Regions from separate parts of the Ruegeria sp. G5 genome, predicted to be linked through region 1. Evidence: riboswitches for the same ligand, from Rfam matches in the RefSeq annotation. Region 1 holds a riboswitch; each other region holds the start of a gene.
The links. A riboswitch is a leader RNA that binds a small molecule or an ion and turns the genes downstream of it on or off. The one in region 1 is predicted to bind cobalamin.
Positions count from the first base shown of each region.

Region 2: another riboswitch for cobalamin. It lies ahead of ACR0BD_RS07035 (DUF1636 family protein); the one in region 1 lies ahead of ACR0BD_RS04740 (CbtB domain-containing protein).
Region 3: another riboswitch for cobalamin. It lies ahead of ACR0BD_RS13760 (hypothetical protein); the one in region 1 lies ahead of ACR0BD_RS04740 (CbtB domain-containing protein).

Region 1 covers NZ_JBQFOK010000002.1:334,590-340,898, forward strand. Annotated here, with positions in the region: gene ACR0BD_RS04715 (thiamine pyrophosphate-binding protein) at 1-163, opposite strand, end outside; gene ACR0BD_RS04720 (DUF302 domain-containing protein) at 242-700, opposite strand; gene ACR0BD_RS04725 (DUF1636 family protein) at 770-1,180, shown strand; gene ACR0BD_RS04730 (hypothetical protein) at 1,177-1,671, opposite strand; gene ACR0BD_RS04735 (CbtA family protein) at 1,738-2,436, opposite strand; gene ACR0BD_RS04740 (CbtB domain-containing protein) at 2,441-2,611, opposite strand; cobalamin riboswitch at 2,648-2,855, opposite strand; gene cobF (precorrin-6A synthase (deacetylating)) at 2,900-3,643, opposite strand; gene cobA (uroporphyrinogen-III C-methyltransferase) at 3,636-4,364, opposite strand; gene ACR0BD_RS04755 (cobyrinic acid a,c-diamide synthase CobB) at 4,361-5,683, opposite strand; gene cobM (precorrin-4 C(11)-methyltransferase) at 5,670-6,309, opposite strand, start outside.
Region 2 covers NZ_JBQFOK010000003.1:228,136-234,444, reverse strand. Annotated here, with positions in the region: gene ACR0BD_RS07055 (adenylate/guanylate cyclase domain-containing protein) at 1-1,028, opposite strand, end outside; gene ACR0BD_RS07050 (FecCD family ABC transporter permease) at 1,100-2,092, opposite strand; gene ACR0BD_RS07045 (ABC transporter substrate-binding protein) at 2,115-3,062, opposite strand; gene ACR0BD_RS07040 (ABC transporter ATP-binding protein) at 3,059-3,865, opposite strand; gene ACR0BD_RS07035 (DUF1636 family protein) at 3,862-4,218, opposite strand; cobalamin riboswitch at 4,320-4,529, opposite strand; gene ACR0BD_RS07030 (bifunctional enoyl-CoA hydratase/phosphate acetyltransferase) at 4,706-6,100, shown strand; gene ACR0BD_RS07025 (acetate/propionate family kinase) at 6,093-6,309, shown strand, end outside.
Region 3 covers NZ_JBQFOK010000007.1:167,161-173,469, forward strand. Annotated here, with positions in the region: gene ACR0BD_RS13755 (protein-tyrosine phosphatase family protein) at 59-556, shown strand; gene ACR0BD_RS13760 (hypothetical protein) at 558-962, opposite strand; cobalamin riboswitch at 1,047-1,265, opposite strand; gene ACR0BD_RS13765 (alpha/beta hydrolase family protein) at 1,517-2,284, shown strand; RNA gene ffs (signal recognition particle sRNA small type) at 2,291-2,389, opposite strand; gene ACR0BD_RS13775 (bifunctional 2',3'-cyclic-nucleotide 2'-phosphodiesterase/3'-nucleotidase) at 2,429-4,297, opposite strand; gene nudC (NAD(+) diphosphatase) at 4,475-5,455, shown strand; gene ACR0BD_RS13785 (SRPBCC family protein) at 5,496-5,963, shown strand; gene ACR0BD_RS13790 (prephenate dehydratase) at 6,018-6,309, opposite strand, start outside.

The sequences.
Region 1 (6,309 bases):
CGGCGTTCTCGTGCTTGGTCAGGTGGAACTGAATTCCGGCCTGCTCCAACGCATCGACCAAGGTCAGTACCTCACCACCGGGCATACCAAATGCGTGACGGCATCCGGCCTCGTACAAACGTTGGGCCAGCAGATCCGCAGCGCGGGGCGAGAGGTCTTGCATCAGTCGTGCTCCGAAGAATTGTTTCACTGCAGATTGCGGAGGACAGCCCCAGACGCAAGTCGGATCACGCCAGTGTGACTATTTGACTGCAGTTTCGGCGATGGATTGGAACTTGCCATCCAGTTCTTCCGCTATGTCGCGCAGGGGCTCCCCACCTTCGTAGACATAGGGCGCAAAAACAAAGCTTGGAGTCTTATAGGACAAAGTTGCCGTGCCATCGTCGTTTTCGGTCACGTAAAACCGAATTGGCGCTTCGATCATCGCATTCACAGAGGTTTCAAGCACACGCACTGCATATTCGTTGTTAAACGCACCAATGACGCGGTTGCCCGGTATCGTGATTCCACGGGACGCAGCGGCCTTGGTCGGCCCGGCTTGTGTGACGACGATCAAACCGTTTTTCTTAACTGCCGCTTTCGTATCTTCCACCAACTCGTCATAGCTTTTGCCGGTTGGATACACGGCCCATCCGGACAGAGGCTCATCAGCCCATGCTGGCATGGCCAAAAACGCGAGAGTCGCCCAAAACGCCTTCATATCGCTATCTCCTTTGGTGAAGCTGGGTGATAATTGCCAGAAACAGAGATTTCGCGCACTCACAATCTTGTGCGTATTCAGGATTGCTCGCGCCGTGCGAAAGGCGCAAAACGTCCCGGCAATGAAAAGAAAGGTCAGGTTGCAATGCGCCTGTTGATCTGCAGCAGCTGTTCTGGTGCCCGGGATCGGGAGGTGGAAGAGCTATCCATAAAACAGGCCCTGGAGCACTTGGCGCTGGCAGAGCAGGTCGAAGTGACCGAGCACGCCTGCTTCAGCGGATGTGCCGAGCCTGTTGCTTTGGCGATGCAGGCAGAGGGGCGGGCGACCTATGTCTTTTCTGGTGTCAACGTAACGACTGATGCAGATGACATTGCAGCGACCTGTCAGGCATATCTGGACAGCCCCAAGGGCTGGATCGAAGACGCCCGGCCATGCGGTCGCCTTCGAATGTGCTTGCGCGCGCGCATTCCTGCGCTTTAGTCGACCTGAACGGTAACGGCGGCACTGACCGGTACGTTGTCCACCATCAGAGGGCTGTGACCATTTGCGTTCAGGGAAACTGAAACCTCGACCTCTCCCTTCGGAAGCTGATCAATATGCATCCAGTTTCCGTAAAGCCGGGCCAATTTCTGACCGTTGACATAGACGTGCGCGTGACCCTCGCCGGGGATATCCTCGGCTGAGGCATTCTCGGGCGAAAACCGGAAGTTCCGCGGTACGACTTGCAGGTTCCAACCGGCCAACGGATCTTGCGTCAACGCGATTTCCAAGCCGGGTGCGTCTTCGCCGGCGGGCAGGTTGATGGCGGCCGAATGATCGTGGGCCGCTGCTTCGGAATGCGAAGCCCCGTGGTGGGCAGGATCGCCGTGGTCGTGGCCATCAAAGGTGACCCCGTTTGCGGCGGCGACAACAAATCCCGCGCCGCTGCCAAAGACCAGGCCGATTGCGAAAAGGGCAAGTGAGCGTGCCATTTCGTGTTCCTTGCATGCAAACATAGACACGCCGGGCAGGACCCGGCGTGTCAAAGCTGAATTAAATCAGGCCGTTACTTCTGCGCGTTGACCTTCGTGTTGCCAGAAATAGCCCGCGAATGCGCCAACCAGCACCCAGGCCACCAGACCGATGCCAAAGGCACGCGCGGCGAACAAAGCGCCAATCTCGGTCGGTACCGGGCCTGTGAAGACATCGGGTTCCGGAGCACCAATAAGGTGAGGGGCAACGAAAAGGGCAGCCGCGATCAGGTAGCTTACAAGGTTGCTGCCGAACGCGATCAGCCACAATGCCACAACTGCGGTTGCGACAGTGGCAAACCACCAAACCTGACGCGCGTACACGTCCGCTGCAGCTACGCCGGGAACTTCGGGTGCCAGAGAAAAGCCAGGGGCCAGGTGGAAGGCGATGAAACCGGCCAAACCCCACAGAACACCTGTGCGTCCGTCAATCTTGTGACCGTTGCCTTCTGCAACCGACATAAGCGCGACCATCAACAGCGCATACCCTGTGTAGGTAAGCATTGTGAAAATGACACTCAGCGCGTCGCGGAACAGTTCCGAAAACATACCGGGCAACTCGGGATGGGCTGAAACCGGGTCAGCGCCAAAATGCACCAATTCGCCCGACTCATAGAGTTCGGCGTGCAGTAAAACAGGTTGCACAAAAACCAACTGCAGCAAGGCGGCAATCAGCCCTGCTGCAGCACCAGCGAACAACGCGCTGGTCAAAATGCGGCTAAACATGGTGTTAGTGGCAGGGGAAGCCGGTCGCGTGACGCACGTCATGAGCAGCGTCATGCAGGGCGGCTGCCTGAACGTGACCGGTCAGCGTGATAATACCCAGGCCCAAAACCACTGCGAACATAACGGGCAGAATGCCAGCGCGTGAGGCCGATGCGGTTGCTGTTTGAGTCGCCATTCTAGTTCTCCTTTGCCGCCGCACCCGACGGCCGGTGTTTCAATACGTTGCCCGGCAGGTCTCCTGGCTCGCGGGTCGGTGCCTCTGTTCGCCTTCCCCCTGAAAAATCAGGAGTGGCTGGTTGAACAGGGGCTCTCCGCTTACAGTCGCGGGGGCGGCTGTGGAGTTGACCATTGGCGTGATCGCACCACATTCCCTCTTAGCCTACCAGCATCTCCGGCAGGACCAGACCCGTTCATTTAGCCCTTAGAGGTGCGCTGGCGCAATCGCCATTTGCGACATTTTTGGTCAGTTCACGCGCTTTTTTAGAAGATAGATGTCCATGATCCAGCCATGCTGGCTTCGGGCGCGGGCTCGGGTTTCCAGGATCTGTTGTGCAACTTCGGACAATTGTCCTTTGATCAGGATTTCTTCCTTCATCCCGACGTAAGCGCCCCACCAGATGTCAAACTCTGCCATCTCAAGGCTTTGGAACGAGCATTCTCCGTCCAGCATGACGGCGACCTTCGCGGTGACGTCGGGCCAACCCTCTTCGCGGATGCGTCGCCCGGTTGTAACAACATACGGCGCACCCAGATCATTGATCGGGATCGCATGGGCCGCGGTAAGCGCCTGAAGCGCCGTGATTCCGGGGATCACACGTGTCGACGGCTTCGGTTGCAGCCGAGACGCGATTCGCAAGGAACTGTCGTAGAGCGAGGGGTCCCCCCAAATCAGCAATGCAACGTGGCGCGCCTGAGGGTGGGCCGCAATCGCGTCTTGCCAACGCAACGCAATGGCATCGTGCCATTCGTCAACGCCCCGCAGGTATCCATCATCCGACCGGCGCTTGGGAATGTCGAAATAAGCGATCGTTGGCGGCGTTTCGGTCACCTGCGCGATGATCTCTTCCCGAAGCCCTGCCAGATCGGCCTTGTTTTCACCTTTTCGCGGGATCAGGATCAAATCTGCGGCCCGAATAGCCTTCGCGCCTTGAAACGTCACGTGATCGGGGTTGCCGGTGCCGATACCGACCAGTGTCAGGTCAAACATTGTCGAACTCTGCCAGCGGGCCGTACAGGATCAATGCGGGCGCGGTGCCGATGTCGGAACTTAGTTTGTCGGACAGCGCTCCGACCGTTGCGCGGTGCAGCTTTTGGTCTGGTGTTGACACAGACTCGGCCATCAAGGCTGGGGTGTCCAACGGCAGCCCATGCTCGTTCAGTGCTTGGACCAGCAAAGGAAAGGTACGTTTTCCCATGAAAACCACTGTGGTTGCGTCCGGGTCGGCTAATGCTGGCAGGTTCAGGTCCTGGGGCAGTTTCCCGCTGACGTCATGGCCAGTTACAAACTGCACGCGCCGTGCCGTCAGGCGGCGGGTTAACGGAATGCCTGCGGCAGCTGCGGCGGCGACCGCCGACGGGATTCCCGGAATGATTTCGTACGCGATTCCGGCGGCGCGCAGGGCAACCAGCTCTTCCTCAAGACGCCCGAACATCCCACCGTCACCGGATTTAAGCCGTACGATACGTTGACCGGTCATCGCATAATCGACCAGCAGCCGGCTGACATGATCCTGTTTGGGCGAGGGTCGGCCCGCACGCTTTCCGACACCCACCAGATCGGCGTCGCTGCGCGCATGCGTCAGGATTGGGCCGCTGCTGAGATCATCGAACAGCACCGCATCCGCCTTTTGCATCCGGTCCACCGCCTTCAGCGTCAGCAATTCGGGATCACCCGGGCCCGAACCAATGAACGAAACAAACCCACTCATACCGTGGCCTTTGCGATCAGGTGAAAAAACGTACCGGTGACGTTGTCTCGCCGTGATCCGGTCTGGGGTCCTTCGGCACCTTCCGCATCAAAAACACGTGCAAGCGGGGCGTCGGGTTGTTCTATGATCGAAGAATAGTGAAACTCATGCCCGCGCAAGGCGCTGCCCGCTTTGAATCCCGGCATCTCGGTCAGCAACTCGGCCTTGCGATAGCCAAGGTTGAATTTGCGTTTCTGGTATGAGGTGACCAGCCCCAACAGACCCGCCATCTGATGTTGAACACCGTCCTTGTCGATCAGCGCTTGACCCAAAGCCATGTAACCGCCGCATTCGCCGTGGACGGGCTTGGTTGCTGCATGTGCGCGCAAACCGTTCTGGAATGTGCTTGCGCCTGCCAAGGTGCCCGCATGAAGTTCGGGGTAGCCGCCCGGCAACCAGACCAAATCCGCGTCTTGGGCAGGGGCTTCGTCAGCGAGCGGGGAAAACGGCAGAATTTCTGCGCCCGCCGCGCGCCAACCTTCCAGCAAATGCGGGTAGGTAAACGAAAACGCTGCGTCTCGGGCCAGTGCAATCCGCTGGGCAGGAGGGCGCGGCAGCGCGGCTGACGATGGCCCAACTGGGCCTGAGGAAGCCGCCCGCTTGATTGCTTCAAGATCCACATGTTCCCGCAAGAACGCGGCGTAGCCGACGATCGCACTCTCCAGATCGGGATGCTCGACTGCTTGTATCAGGCCCAGATGCCGCTCTGGCAAAGTCAGATCACCGCGGCGTGGCAAGACGCCCAATACCGGCAATCCGGCGCGCTCCATCCCCAATCGGGTCAACCGTTCATGCCGTGGACTGGCGCAACGGTTCAGGATAACCCCGGCAAACGGCAGGTCGGGGTTGTACATCTTGAACCCCAGCGCCGTCGCAGCAGCGGATTGCGCCTGACCGCCAACATCCAGCACCAGCACAACTGGCCAGCCCATCCGCCACGCCGTCTCGGCGCTGGTGCCGTGACCCAGCTCACCTGGTTTTGCCACACCGTCGAACAACCCCATGGACCCTTCGGCGACAACAATATCAGCGCCTTCGGCCTGCTCTGAAATTGCGCTGAGCAAGGGATCGCCCATCGCCCAACTGTCTAAGTTGAATGAGGCGCGCCCTGCCGCAGCCCGGTGGAAGGCGGGGTCAATATAGTCCGGCCCACTTTTGAACGGCTGAACCGTCAGGCCATCTTCTGCCAGTGCTCGTAACAGGCCCAGCATGACAGTGGTCTTACCTGTCCCAGAAGAAGGCGCGGATATCAAAACACCCGGAGGGTTAGTCATCGCCATGGCTCCAGCTTGACCAGGGACTGTCCGCGCTTTGCGGGCGGTACCTGCGGTCGTAATCTTTTGAATATAGACAGCTTTCGTTAAACCCTTCGCCTGCGAGGGCGGGCCCCACCATGATCAGGGCTGTCCTGGAAATACTGTCATCCAGCGCATCTTTCAGCGTTTCCAGCGTCGCGCGAATAATCCGTTCATCCGGCCAGCTTGCGCGATACACAACCGCAACCGGGCAATCGGGTCCGTAAGCTGGGGTCAGGTCGGCAATGACCTTGTCCAGATTTCCAATCGACAAATGGATGGCCAGAGTCGCCCCGGTCCGGGCGAAGTTTTCCAGTGTTTCGCCCTCGGGCATCGACGATGCACGCCCGGGGGTCCGGGTCAAAACAACCGACTGTGCCAATCCGGGTAGCGTAAGTTCGGTGCCCAAGGATGCTGCAGCCGCCGCGAACGAGGGGACGCCCGGCGTCACGCTAACCGGGATTCCCATCTCTTTCAGACGACGGATTTGCTCACCCATCGCCGACCACACGGATAAATCACCAGAGTGCAGGCGCGCGACGTCCTGACCCGCTTGATGCGCAGCCTCGATCTCGGCCATGATCTGATCCAGATCCATGGGCGCAGTGTTG
Region 2 (6,309 bases), on a different contig from region 1:
CAATTCAGCCGGATGATATCGGCGTGGTCCAAGATGGTTTCATCGTTCAGAAACTCTTCTGTCAGCCGAGATTTGCCGATACCGGGTTCGCCTGCCAGCAGGATGACTTCGCCATGCCCTGTTCGCGCACGCTGCCATGTTTGTTGTAAGATGCCCTTTTCAAAACTGCGGCCCACAAGTTCGGTACTGGTATCCTCGCTATAGGATGCCTTGAACCGACTTTCCGCTTGGTGTTCGGATACCACCTGCATCAGCTCACGCGGTTCGTCGAAGCCCTTCAATTGTGTCGCGCCCAAAGAGGAAAACTCGAAAATCCGGTGCAGGCTTGCTTCGGTTTCTTCCCGTGTCACCACGACCGAGTTCGGAAGGGCTTTTTCTTGCAAACGTGCTGCAAGATTCAGGATTGGCCCGGTCATCGCGCCTTCTTCGTGGGTGTTTTCGCCGATGGTATCACCAACAACAACGTCACCGCTTGCTATCCCGATCCGTGCGGCCAGCGGTTGGCCGTCTGGTGTCTTCAAGTTCTGAACACGCGCAACAGAGTCCAACCCGGCTTTGATGGCGCGGATTGCGTGGTCTTCAAACGCTCTGGGCCAGCCGAAAAAAACCAAAAGCCCATCACCCAGATACTTGGCGACATATCCACCGTATCTGGATACGGCACCCGCCACAGCATCCTGATAGTTCTGTAACAACAGGCGCATGTCTTCAGGGTCGAGCCGGTTTGTCAGTTCGGTCGAACCAACAAGGTCAGCGAAGAATACAGTCAGATGCCTTCGCTCGGCTGTGGCGGGAGTGGGAGGCTGGGGTGAGACTTGAGGTGTACTAGCTGTGCTTTCAGGCAGCTGTTTCATGCTTTCGATAGCGGCCAGAAGAATTTTCCGATGCCCGAGAGAGACACCGATTTCCTTGAGGTCATCATTTGTCAGAAGCGGCAAAGCACGACCGTCGACGTCATTCTCCAAAAACGCGTCAGTATACTGGTCCAGTCCAAGTTCTTTCAGCCAAGGGCCGACCTCAAAACTCATTCTGAGATCATGCGGTCGAATCCGTTTTTGATCAAGCGGAGCGAATTGTGCCCACATGGGACATGAGCGCGTCATCGTTTTTGCTTGGCTGTGCGCAAAAGCAGAATGAAAACGAATACCGAACCCAAAGAAGTCGTTACGATACCCACAGGTAATTCCTGCGGGGCAAGTATGAGGCGGCTGAGTATGTCGGACCCGGTCAACAGGACCGCCCCAACAACTGCCGCTGTTGGAATCAGATGGTGGTGCAACGGGCCGGCGATGCCGCGAGCAATGTGCGGCACCATCAGGCCTACAAACCCGATAACGCCCGCTACTGACACGAATGCAGCCGTCGCCAGTGCCGCAACGAAGAACATTTTGAACCTCAACCCCTGAACCGGAACACCCAACGTCGTTGCCGTCAGATCACCGGTGAGCAAAGCGTCCAGCCAACGCCCTCGGTAAAGTGCGTATGCCAGAACCAGCAGCAAACCGGCGCAGACCAATGGAAACATCTCCCATCTGGCCAGACCGAGACCACCCAGCATCCAGAAAATCACAGAATGCGCCGCGCGATTGTCTCCGGCAAAAATCAAATAATTGGTTACTGCGGAAAAAAGAAATGACACCGCGAGCCCGGCCAATATCAGTTTTTCGGGTGCACTGGTGCGCAAGCCATGCACCAAAGCCAGCACGATGCCCGAGGCCACCAACCCTCCGCAAAAGGCGGCCAGAGGCAAAGTCCAGACCCCAAGAATATCGCCGGTAACGGTGATGACAAACACAGCCCCTGCCGCCGCACCGGAAGACAGCCCGAACAAAAACGGATCGGCTAGGTCGTTTCGCGTGGTGGTCTGCAACACTACGCCGACGACGCCGAGGCCTGCGCCAATAACCGCCGCGAAAAGAGCCCGCGGTAAGCGCAGATCGAACACGATGCGATGACGGGGGGACATTTCGCCAACTGACAGACCGGTTCCCAACAGAACGGCATCGAAAGTCTCCGACACAGGTATGTGGGTCGTTCCGTAGACTGTTGAAACCAACAAGAGGGCCGCCAGAATGGCCGCCCCCCCAAGCAATGTCAGACCCAAGTGCCCCAACTTAATTCAGGTCAGGATGCATGGCCCGCGCCATTTTCGAGATTGCCTCGATATTTGCGGGTCCGGGTGTCAGTTCCTCGTAACGCAAGCCGATCCAGCGTTTGTTTTTCACGGCATCGGTTAGGGACATAACGGGGTGTTCCTGAAGAAACCTGAACGTGTCTTCGGCACCGTTTCCTGTTTGATAGTCCAGCAATACAAGGAATTCTGGGTTGGCGGCGGCTACAGTCTCCCATGACGTGCGACCCCAACTGGTGTCCATGTTATGGGTTACGTTTTCTCCACCCGCCGCCGCAATCATCGCATCCGGTATTGCAAATTTACCTGCGGTAAATGGCGCGTCTGCCGGACCATCCAGAAGAAAGACGCGAGGTTTTGTAAGACCCGCCGTTTGTGCTTGGATTTTGGCAAGCTCATCTCTCCAATCTCGAACCAAGGTTTCGGCTTTTTCTTCGACATGCATCACTTGCCCCAGGCGCAATACATCGTCGAACAAAAGGTCCATGCTGGCCACCGGACGGTCTTTGTTGATGTGGACACAGCTTTCCGTAAGGATCATTGTCTTGATCCCGAACGGTGCCAAAGTATCCGGCGTCACCTCGCCACCAGGTCGCATGCCATAGTACCATCCGGCAAAAAACAGGTCTGGCTCTGCCGCAACCAGATTTTCGATGGTGGGATATTTCGGAGCAAGTTCGGGAATGTCACCTCGCAGGGTATCGAACTCGGGGCTTGTCTTATACCAACCGGTGATACCTGTAAGACCTACGATTTTGTCTTGCAGACCCAAGGCAAAAGCCATGTCGGTCATGTTCATATCATGAACAACCAGACGTTCGGGTTGTGTTTCGAACACAAGCGGTTCACCGCAATTGTCGACGGTGATTTCATGCGCTGCAACACCGCCTGTCATGGCTGCAATCAAAGCCATAGACACAACTAGTTTCATTCAGGGGAACTCCGGTTAGAATTTGAAACAGAGGATTTTCGGATATCGAGCGCCGGGATCTCGCGCCCTTCGTGGTGAAAGCGCAGGTACTCAACGCCAAAGGTGTCACGTACCCGCTCAGCTGTCAGAACGTCGGCCACTGCACCAAACCCGGACAGCCTCGCAGATTTCATCAATGCCACATGGGTGGCGAACTCAGGGATCATGACCAGATCATGAACGATCATCACCACGGTGATTCCAAGATCTGCAATCAAGGAAAGCATTCGACCCTTGGCGTCCGGATCCAGATGGTTTGTCGGCTCGTCCAGAAACAAAAGCGACGGTCTTTGTGCCAGCGCACGCGCAATATGCGCCCGTTGGCGTTCACCACCGGACAAAACGGCCATACGCTTGTTCGCCAACGCGGTCAGACCAGTACGATCGAGAATGCGGTCTAAATCCCGTGCGTGCTGATCGACAGAGCGGTCTGCCTGGATCGGTATCTGGCCCAAAGCAACATAGTCTTTAAGGAACAAGCGGCCGTCGGGCAGCTCTTGCTGACTGACAACTGCGATCATCCTTGCCCGTTCGACCGCCGACAATGCGCGAAGACTACGCCCTTTGATTTCTATATCGCCGTGAACCAGCGTCTCTGCGCCACATAGCAGGTTCAAAAGTGTGGTTTTGCCCGCGCCATTCGGCCCCGCAATTGCAAGGATAGAGCCTTCCTCAAGGTCGAATGAAACATCCTGCAGCAACGCCTCACCGGATTGGGCAAAATAGCTTACGTCACTGGCCTGCAAAAAGGTTTTCTGGCTCATTTCTCTGGCCTCACAACCAAGGCAGGTATGCGCGCCAGCGTCTTTTCGTATAGGGCGGCAGGTCGATCTGAGGCGTTTGTCCAACCGTCGACGCTTTTATCATATTGGCGCGCAAATTCGGCCAGAGCATCGAGGTCTTGCGCCGTTTCAATTCCTCCAAAGAGGTAATGTGCTTTTCCGTTTCCCTGAAACCCAACCGTGGTTGGGGATGCACATCCGGCCATGCAATCGACGGTTCGGATGACAAAACTACTGGGAAGTTCCGGGCGCAAAGCCGCTGCAATTGCGTCGGCGTTCACGGTCCCGCGACAGGTTGAGCATACCAAAAGAACGTGATCTGCCGCGTTAGACATGGCACGGCCTGCTGAACGCCCGTGAGCCGGGTGATTTGGAAACGATGCCAGCCGGCGTATGCAGCGCCATGATGCCTCCTTCCAGGACACCCCGCCCCGGGTTGGTTACACTTCAGATGGCAGGTCTCCTGACTTACGGATCAACGCTATGCCACCCTTCCCGGCCCAAGTGGGCCAGTGGGAAATTGGCGTCGCTCACCGCTTACAGTTGCGGGGGCAGTTACGGATTTGGCTCGAGTTCACGCGCCTCACCGTATTCCCTTTTCATCCCTGGGGCTCAGCCTTTGGGAACCATCTGTCGCGTCATTGCCCGAGATCGTATTTCTGGTCAATACGAAAACAGACGTAATCGAATTGTCGCAATTTCATGGGAATTAGTTATGGCGCTTGACCTGACTGACCCGAAGCCTACAACGGCGACGACCTCTCAATTCCAGATCAGCGTTCCTTGCAACAGACCCGCTGCCAACAGCAAAGCTGACAGATCATGAAGATATTGGAAAATCGGACCTTTTCACAACTGAACGTCGGAGATCAGGCACAGTTGACGCGGTTGTGCACAGTAGACGACCTATATGCCTTTGCGTCAGCATCGGGCGATCACAACCCGCTGCACCTTGCTGCCTATGACGGGGATGGGGATGGGCGACCAGAAGCGATCGCCCCTGCGCTTTGGCCAGCAGCGCTTATCGCCGCTGTTTTGGGTAATATTTTGCCGGGTGCGGGTACACAGACCCGTCGCGTGGACTTAACGTTTCACGCACCAGTGGTGGCCGGTGATGAGCTGACTGCCTTTGTCACAGTCGCTGAAAAGCGCGACGACGGCGATTTGGTATGCACAACAGAAGTACACCGAGTGGGCGATAATATTCAGGTGCTAAGCGGTTCTGTTCAGGTCACGCCGCCGACCCAACACATGGAATTCGACTCGGTCGAAGTGCCGGGTCTTGTGGTACAGCGGCATCGCCATTTTGATGCTCTGCTTGAAAAAGCCCGACCGCTGGAGCCGATGCCAACTGCCGTGGTGGCACCCGAGGATCCAAATTCGCTTGGGGGCGCGCTGCTTGCCTATTCCAACGGGATCATTTTACCCATTCTAGTGGGCGATCCAGACAGAATTGCCAAGGCTGCCGCAGAGTTGGATGCCGACTTGGACGGGATCGAAATCGTCGAGGCAACTACCCACAGGTTGGCAGCACACCGTGCGGTTGATCTTGTTTTCGAGGGGCGCGCGCAGACCTTGATGAAGGGATATCTTCACACGGATGAACTGCTGCACGCCGTCTTGCGCCGTGAAAAAGGGCTGCGCACGGGGCGTCGCTTGTCGCATGTTTTCGTTATGGACGTTCCCGGCATGTCGCGCCCGATTATGGTTACAGACGCTGCGGTGAACATCGCGCCGGATTTGGAAACCAAGGCGGATATTGTCCAGAACGCTATTCATCTGGCCCATTCGATCGGAATCCAGACACCCAAGGTTGGCGTGTTATCTGCTGTGGAAACTATAAACCCGCACATGCCGTCATCAGTTGATGCGGCGCTTTTGTCCAAGATGGCTGAGAGGGGTCAGATAACCGGCGGTCTGGTGGATGGACCCTTGGCGATGGACAACGCGATTGATCTGAATGCGGCCCGAACCAAGGGGATCAAATCCGAGGTTGGCGGCGCAGCCGATATTCTTGTCGCCCCGAATATCGAGGCGGGGAACATGGTGGCCAAACAGCTGACCTTTATTTCCCACGCCGAAGCTGCTGGTATCGTTCTTGGGGCTGCCGCGCCAATCATTCTGACGTCTCGATCGGACGATGACGCATCGCGCTTGGCATCCTGCGCGGTGGCCGCACTACACGCAGTTGCAACGAAGGGTATAATCCATGGCTGATCACGTATTGGCGTTGAACGCCGGTTCCTCGTCGTTGAAATTCGCACTGTACGAATTGGTCGAAGATAACCGCCCAAGCATGCGATGGCGGGGTCAGATTGAACGGCTTGGGGATGCACCGCGTCTGATGGCACAGTCCGCGGGTGGCCGGTCGATCAACCGACCATTGGCGAATACCAAAACACATGACGAAGCGATCCATGCGTTTC
Region 3 (6,309 bases), on a different contig from region 1:
GCGGATACACCGGCCCTGCGCGGTGGTTCAGCGTTATGCGCAGGCGAAGGGAGAAAACATGGAGCGGTTCGCTATATATCCCGTCAACGTGGGTGAAGGCATGGTTGCGCTCAGCCCGTTGCCCGGTCGTGACGGGAATTACGCGCGGGATCTTCAGTCGATCCTGTCCTGGCGCCCCGATATGGTGTTGTCGATGACAACCGAGGCTGAGCTGCAGAGCGGCGGTGCCGGTTCGCTGGGTTCAGATTTGGCGCTTGGCAAAATCAAATGGGTACACCTGCCCATTGTTGATTTCGGCGCACCATCACCTGCGACTGAGGCCCTATGGCGGGACGTGTGTTCAGAGGTTGCCACAGCCTTGAAAAACGCAGGACGCATCCTTGTTCACTGTAAGGGCGGATGCGGCCGGTCTGGGATGATCGCCATGCGCCTGATGGTTGAACACGGAGAGCGACCAGATCAGGCGTTGGCGCGACTGCGAGCGGTTCGCCCCTGTGCCGCGGAAACGGATGCACAGTTGAAATGGGCCAGCAAACCAGCCCAAACGCCTCGTTGATTCAAGCGCCGGCGCGGTGTTCGTTGGATGCAGCCCGAGGCGCAAGTGCTGAAACCTCCAGCATGGCGCATGGCGGGTTCACCAAAAATCCTGCGGGTCTGGTTGTGAACACTGTTCCGAACATCATGTCTGCGTAGCCGTCAAGTTGGTCCGTAGAAACATCCGGGTCTGTATCGCAGAACACCCGGATTTGCGCGGGATGCGCCCGAAAACGGGCCGTGCATCCGGCAGCGCAATGGGACAGGTCGCTGCTGCCTTCGATTTCGAATGCATCTGTTGTAACTGGTTTAGCGCTTGCCGTTGCTTCTGCTAACGCGCGCGCCATGCGTGCCAGAGCAGGGCAAGGTTTGCCGGTTTTTTGGCACACAGTTGCGGTGTATTCGTGTGTTTTGGTCTTCCAGATCATATTGCGCCCTCCGCGCGCGGGACGAAGGGTGTGGATCAGGTAGCTCAGCCATGCTGCAGACCTGCCCGGACACCCCGCCCGAGTTTCGGTTTTCGTGCGATGGCAGGTCTCCTGACTTGCGGGTCGTTGCTTTGCTGACCTTCCCAGCCGTCTGGCCAGTGGTGTTTCAGCATCGCTCACCGCTTACAGTTGCGGGGGCAGTCTCGGATTTGGTCTGATCCGGCATCGCCGGGTGAACCGCACCGTGTTCCCTTTTCATCCGGCCCCGGCATCGGGGCAAGAACCATCACCCAATCGCTAGCGGGTGCATGGCCCCCGAGTCAAGCGAACTGTGGCCAAAACAAGTGGACGTTTGGTCAAGCAGAGTGGGTCTTGACTCCGAAGGATAGAACGTGGCGATTTAGGTGAACTAAGCAGTTTAGAATAGCCAACGCAGCACCATGTTAGACGTCAAGCCACCGGTAATGACCGAAGATTTTCGCATCCCGATCGGCGATGCGCATTTGTCTGCGCGTTTGTACCTGCCAGTTGCCGACCCGTAGATCGCAGTAGTCATACATGGTGCGACTGGTGTGCCGCGTGATTATTACCAGCATTTTGCGCGTTGGCTGGCTGAAGAGCAGGGGATTGCCTGTCTGACCTATGATTACCGCGCGTTTGGCCATTCAATGACGGGCCGCATGCGCAACGCTAAGGTGACGATGGCTGATTGGGCCCTGACAGATATGCCAGCCGCCCGAGCGGAAATGCGTAAAAGATATCCGCGAGCCAAACACTGGAGCATCGGTCATTCCCTGGGCGGGATGCTGGGCCCTGTTCAACCCGATATCGAATTTATTGACCGTATGATTTGTGTCTGCTCGGGACTTGTGACGGTTAACGATCATCCTTGGCCATATCGGGCGTTGGCATCGCTGTTCTGGTACGGTCATGCGCCATTGACTGTAAAGGCCCTTGGCTACCTGCCCGGCAAAGCATTGGGTTTTGGAACTGACCTTCCTGCGCCGGTCTACTGGCAATGGCGCAAATGGTGTACGGATCCTCGTAGCTATTTGCCTGATATAGGCACTTCGTTACCAAAGGCGCGCTGGGTCGAATGGCAAAAGCCGGTCGATCTGTTCAGCTTTGCAGATGACCAGACTGTCCCACCCAAGGCCGTTTGGCGACTTGCCGACCTATACGGTCCGACCGCGCGTCGGCATCTTTTGACGCCGCGGGAGTTCGATTTGGAGAAAGTAGGGCATATCGGCGCTTTTGCGCGTCGAAATGCAGCCGTCTGGCCGCGGCTTATTGCAGCGCAGTCCACAACAAACGACTTGTAAGGAATTAAGTGAGAGGTTGGACATCGACCCAAGCGGGGCTCGTTGTGGCTGCTTCCTTCCGGACCTGACCAGGTTGGCGAGGCGCTCGCCCGCGCCAACCTCTCGACAGCCGATATAGGCGCGCAATGCGCAATTGGCAACCCGTCAGAGCGTCAAGCGGACGATCAGGAACCCTTCACTGTCATGATCCAGGATTACCGGCTCATAAACGCTTAGCTCATCAAAGTGCTGTTGCGCCTGCAATCCTGTTTTCAATACCGCATATGCACCGGGCACAGGGTGTAACCTGAAGGCAGGGGGCGTTTTTTCCAATGGATCGGGCGGCAAAACACCGCTCAGGTAATCCCTCACAATATGTTGGATAGGCAGTACCGGCAGTGGAACATGCGTTGCGCGGCCAACAAACGGAAAGTGGCCGCCACCGTTGGCCCGGTAATTGTTCAGGGCAACAACGAATCGTTCTTTGTCCTCGACTGGTCGGCCGTTGAACCGAAGATCTTTGATACGGTTGGCATCGGAGGTCATCAATCTACCCCGCGCATCGAATCTTGCCGGTTTCGACAGGTCGATCTCATAGGTCAAGCCGTGCAGAACATCGAAATTGTACCCTGCGCGTAGCGAATTCACGAGCTCCGTCTGATGCCCTGGCAACATCTGGTTTAAAACGCCGGCTGACATCTCCAGCCAATCTCTGATCTGCAGGCCGGTTACTACTGTGGCCTGCATCTGGTTTGGAAAGACGTTCAAATCGGCGACATGGCGCAGGCATAACTTTCCTGCGGCAATGTCCGTGAAACAGCGTGGTCCAGCCCGACCACCAAACTTCGAAGGAGATACTGCCGACAGAACGGGCAGCATTGCAAATTCCGTTCCCCCTAGGTGCGCCCTTAGTGCTGCGACCTGCGCTGCCGCAACCAGCGCCAACCCGCGATCTTGCGCGCAAAAGCTAAAGTAGCTGTGCAAATGCGTGGTGGTATGCCCTACGGTTTCATTGGCGTGTTCGCGTGTTCGCGCATGGCCTTCTGAAAAAATCTTCACTATTTCAGGGTCTTCCGTGATCGGTTCTTGCGATGTGGCCGGGTTAACTTCGCGCAGACAGGAGCTGTGGTCTATGACCGTCCATCGGTCATTTGCTTCATGGCGCAATGTCAGATCAATCACGCCAAGATGTGACCCTGCGCTGCCTGCCATGACAACTGGTTTCCCATGAACCCGCCCTTGAATGTTGTCCACGAACGCCAGCCCGTCATGCGCCGAGCCGGGCAGCGTCAGATGCGTATGACCCGCGATGATCGCGTCAATCGCTTCGATGGCGGCAAGAGGGATGATTGCGTTTTCAAGGTTGGTATCCGCCTCGACCTCTCCCAGTCCAGTATGCGCAAGGGCTATGACTATGTCACATCCGGCTGACTTTAAGGCCCGCGCCGTATTTCGGGCGCTGATCAGTATGTCATCAATTTGGACAAGGCCGCCAATATGGTGTGCCTCCCATTGCGCGGTTTGGGGGGGTAGAACCGACAGCACGCCGACTTTGATTGGGATATCCCGGCCATTCAAACGCACTGTTCGCGTCAGGATCGTGTGTTTGCCCCAGCTGCTTTTGCGATCAAGCCTGTCTGCGTTGCTGCAAATCACAGGGCAAGAAGACTGAGAGATGACGCGGTCCAGAACCTCAAGCCCGAACCCAAAGTCATGATTCCCCAATCCGATGGCGTCGTAGCGCAGTGCGTCGAAAGCCTGCATCAGAGGGTGCTGAGTACCGCTCCGACGGGCGGCCCACTCGCCGATAGGTGTGCCCTGCAGGGAATCTCCGTTGTCAAAAAGCAGAACCAACGCGCCTTGGCGCTCTGCCTCGGCCCGGGCTTGCCTGATCAGAGTGGCCGTTCGGGAAAGGCCGATCGTGGGTTCAGGAGCGTCGCGGTAATAGTCAAAACCGGTTGCGTTCATGTGCAAATCTGACGTTCCCAGAATCCGAACATGCACCGATTTAGAAGATGAGGAGGTAATCAACACTCTACTTTTAGCAGTTTAATAACAGTCAATTTCAACAAAAAGAGTATTCGCCCCGAGTTTCAAGGTGAACTTTGGGACATCCGGCATTCCCCGATCTTTTTTCAACAAGACCTGAATTGTCGTTGCAACATTTTGGTCACCGTGGCAGCCCTGTGCCAACACTCTGAAAGGCTTGCAATGAAATACGCGGAAAACGTGACGTTCGGTGGTTCAGGCCTGAACCGCGCGGCGCATCTTCGTACCGATCCCGATAAGCTGGCCGAGGTTCGAGGCGACCCCAAGGCAAAATGTTTGGTGCTGTGGCGTGGAAAGCTTTTGGTTCAGGGTGAGGCACTTGACCGGTTGGCCTGGATTTCCCTGAACCACGATGTGTTGGCAAACGGACCGGGTGGCATCGTGCGATCGCCTGTGTTTCTTGGGATTTCGGATGAGGGGCCATTGTTTGCGACGGATATTTCGAATTGGGCGGCGGAAGATCTGGATGTTTCTGAGGTCGGCGCGTTTTTTGATTCATCCGAACAGCAGCACCCTGACTTGCCGCCGGGCTATGTGTTTGCCGAACTGCGCCGGATCATGACGCGACTCAGCACGCGGGATGCCGAATTGGCTGCGACCGCCAAAGCGGTAATCGGATGGCACGAGACCCATAAATTCTGCGCACGTTGCGGCGCGGCAAGTGACATCGCGCAGGGCGGCTGGCAGCGTAGTTGCCCGACCTGCGGTGGGCAGCACTTTCCACGTACCGATCCGGTTGTGATCATGTTGATCACACATGGGGATGCGGTGCTGATGGGGCGTTCACCGGGATGGCCCGATGGGATGTATTCGTTGCTTGCCGGATTTGTTGAGCCCGGCGAAACGCTGGAAGCCGCGGTTCGTCGCGAGGTGATGGAGGAAGCCGGGGTCCCGGTCGGTGCCGTGACGTATCTGTCCAGTCAACCTTGGCCGTTTCCAGCCTCGTTGATGTTTGGATGCGCGGGCCAAGCCCTTTCGCGCGAAATCACGATAGATCCCGTCGAGATTGAGGATGCGATGTGGGTCAGTAAATCCGAAATGATGCAGGCTTTTGCGGGGGAACATCCGACGCTGAAGCCGGCCCGTAAAGGTGCTATTGCACATTTCATATTACAGCACTGGCTTGCGGATACTTTGGACTGACCAAATAACTGCGCTTGCAGAACCAGCTTTACGGACGAACATGCAGTTTAAAGCTCACGAAGATATCGAGGCGCCAATCAACACGGTGTTTGAGATGGTTGCCGATTTTGAACGTTTTGAGCGTATGGCAATGCGTCGTGGGATCGAGGTGCATCGTCTGTCCGGCCACATGGCCGTCGTACCGGGCACCACTTGGCAGGCCGAATTTCAACTGCGTGGGAAAACGCGGCGGGTCGATATTGAAATGGTCGAGTGTGATCCAGCCTCGCAAATGCGGTTTGAGGCCACGGGCAAGGGAATGAGCGGCACGACCTCGGTTGAATTTCTGGCGCTATCGCAGCGGCGAACACGGTTGAGCCTAGAGCTGAGCCTGTCAGCAAAGTCGTTGCCCGCGCGGCTTTTCCTGCAATCGCTCAGATTGGGTAAGTCCCGTTTCCGACGCCGTCTTCAATCCCGGCTGAACGAATTCGCCAGAGAGATCGAAGAGCGGTATCAGCACGGGGCTTAAATTGGCATGCGGACCAGACCAGAGGGTTTGGGCGCGCCCTGTTCCCTGTAGAATCTATCCGCGCGGTTGCGCTGCCGGATATACCCCCAGCAGTTCCACGTTGGTTGTGAAATGCTCAAGCTCATCCATGGCAAGCTGCACGTTGCGGTCGTCTGGATGGCCCACGATATCAGCGTAAAACTGCGTCGCCGTGAACGATCCATCGACCATGTAGCTTTCCAGCTTGGTCATGTTGATGCCGTTGGTCGCAAACCCGCCCATGGCTTTGTAAAGGGCCGCTGGGATGTTGCGCACCTGGAAGACGAAGCTGGTGATCATTCCGTGATCCCCGCGTCGCGACGTATCG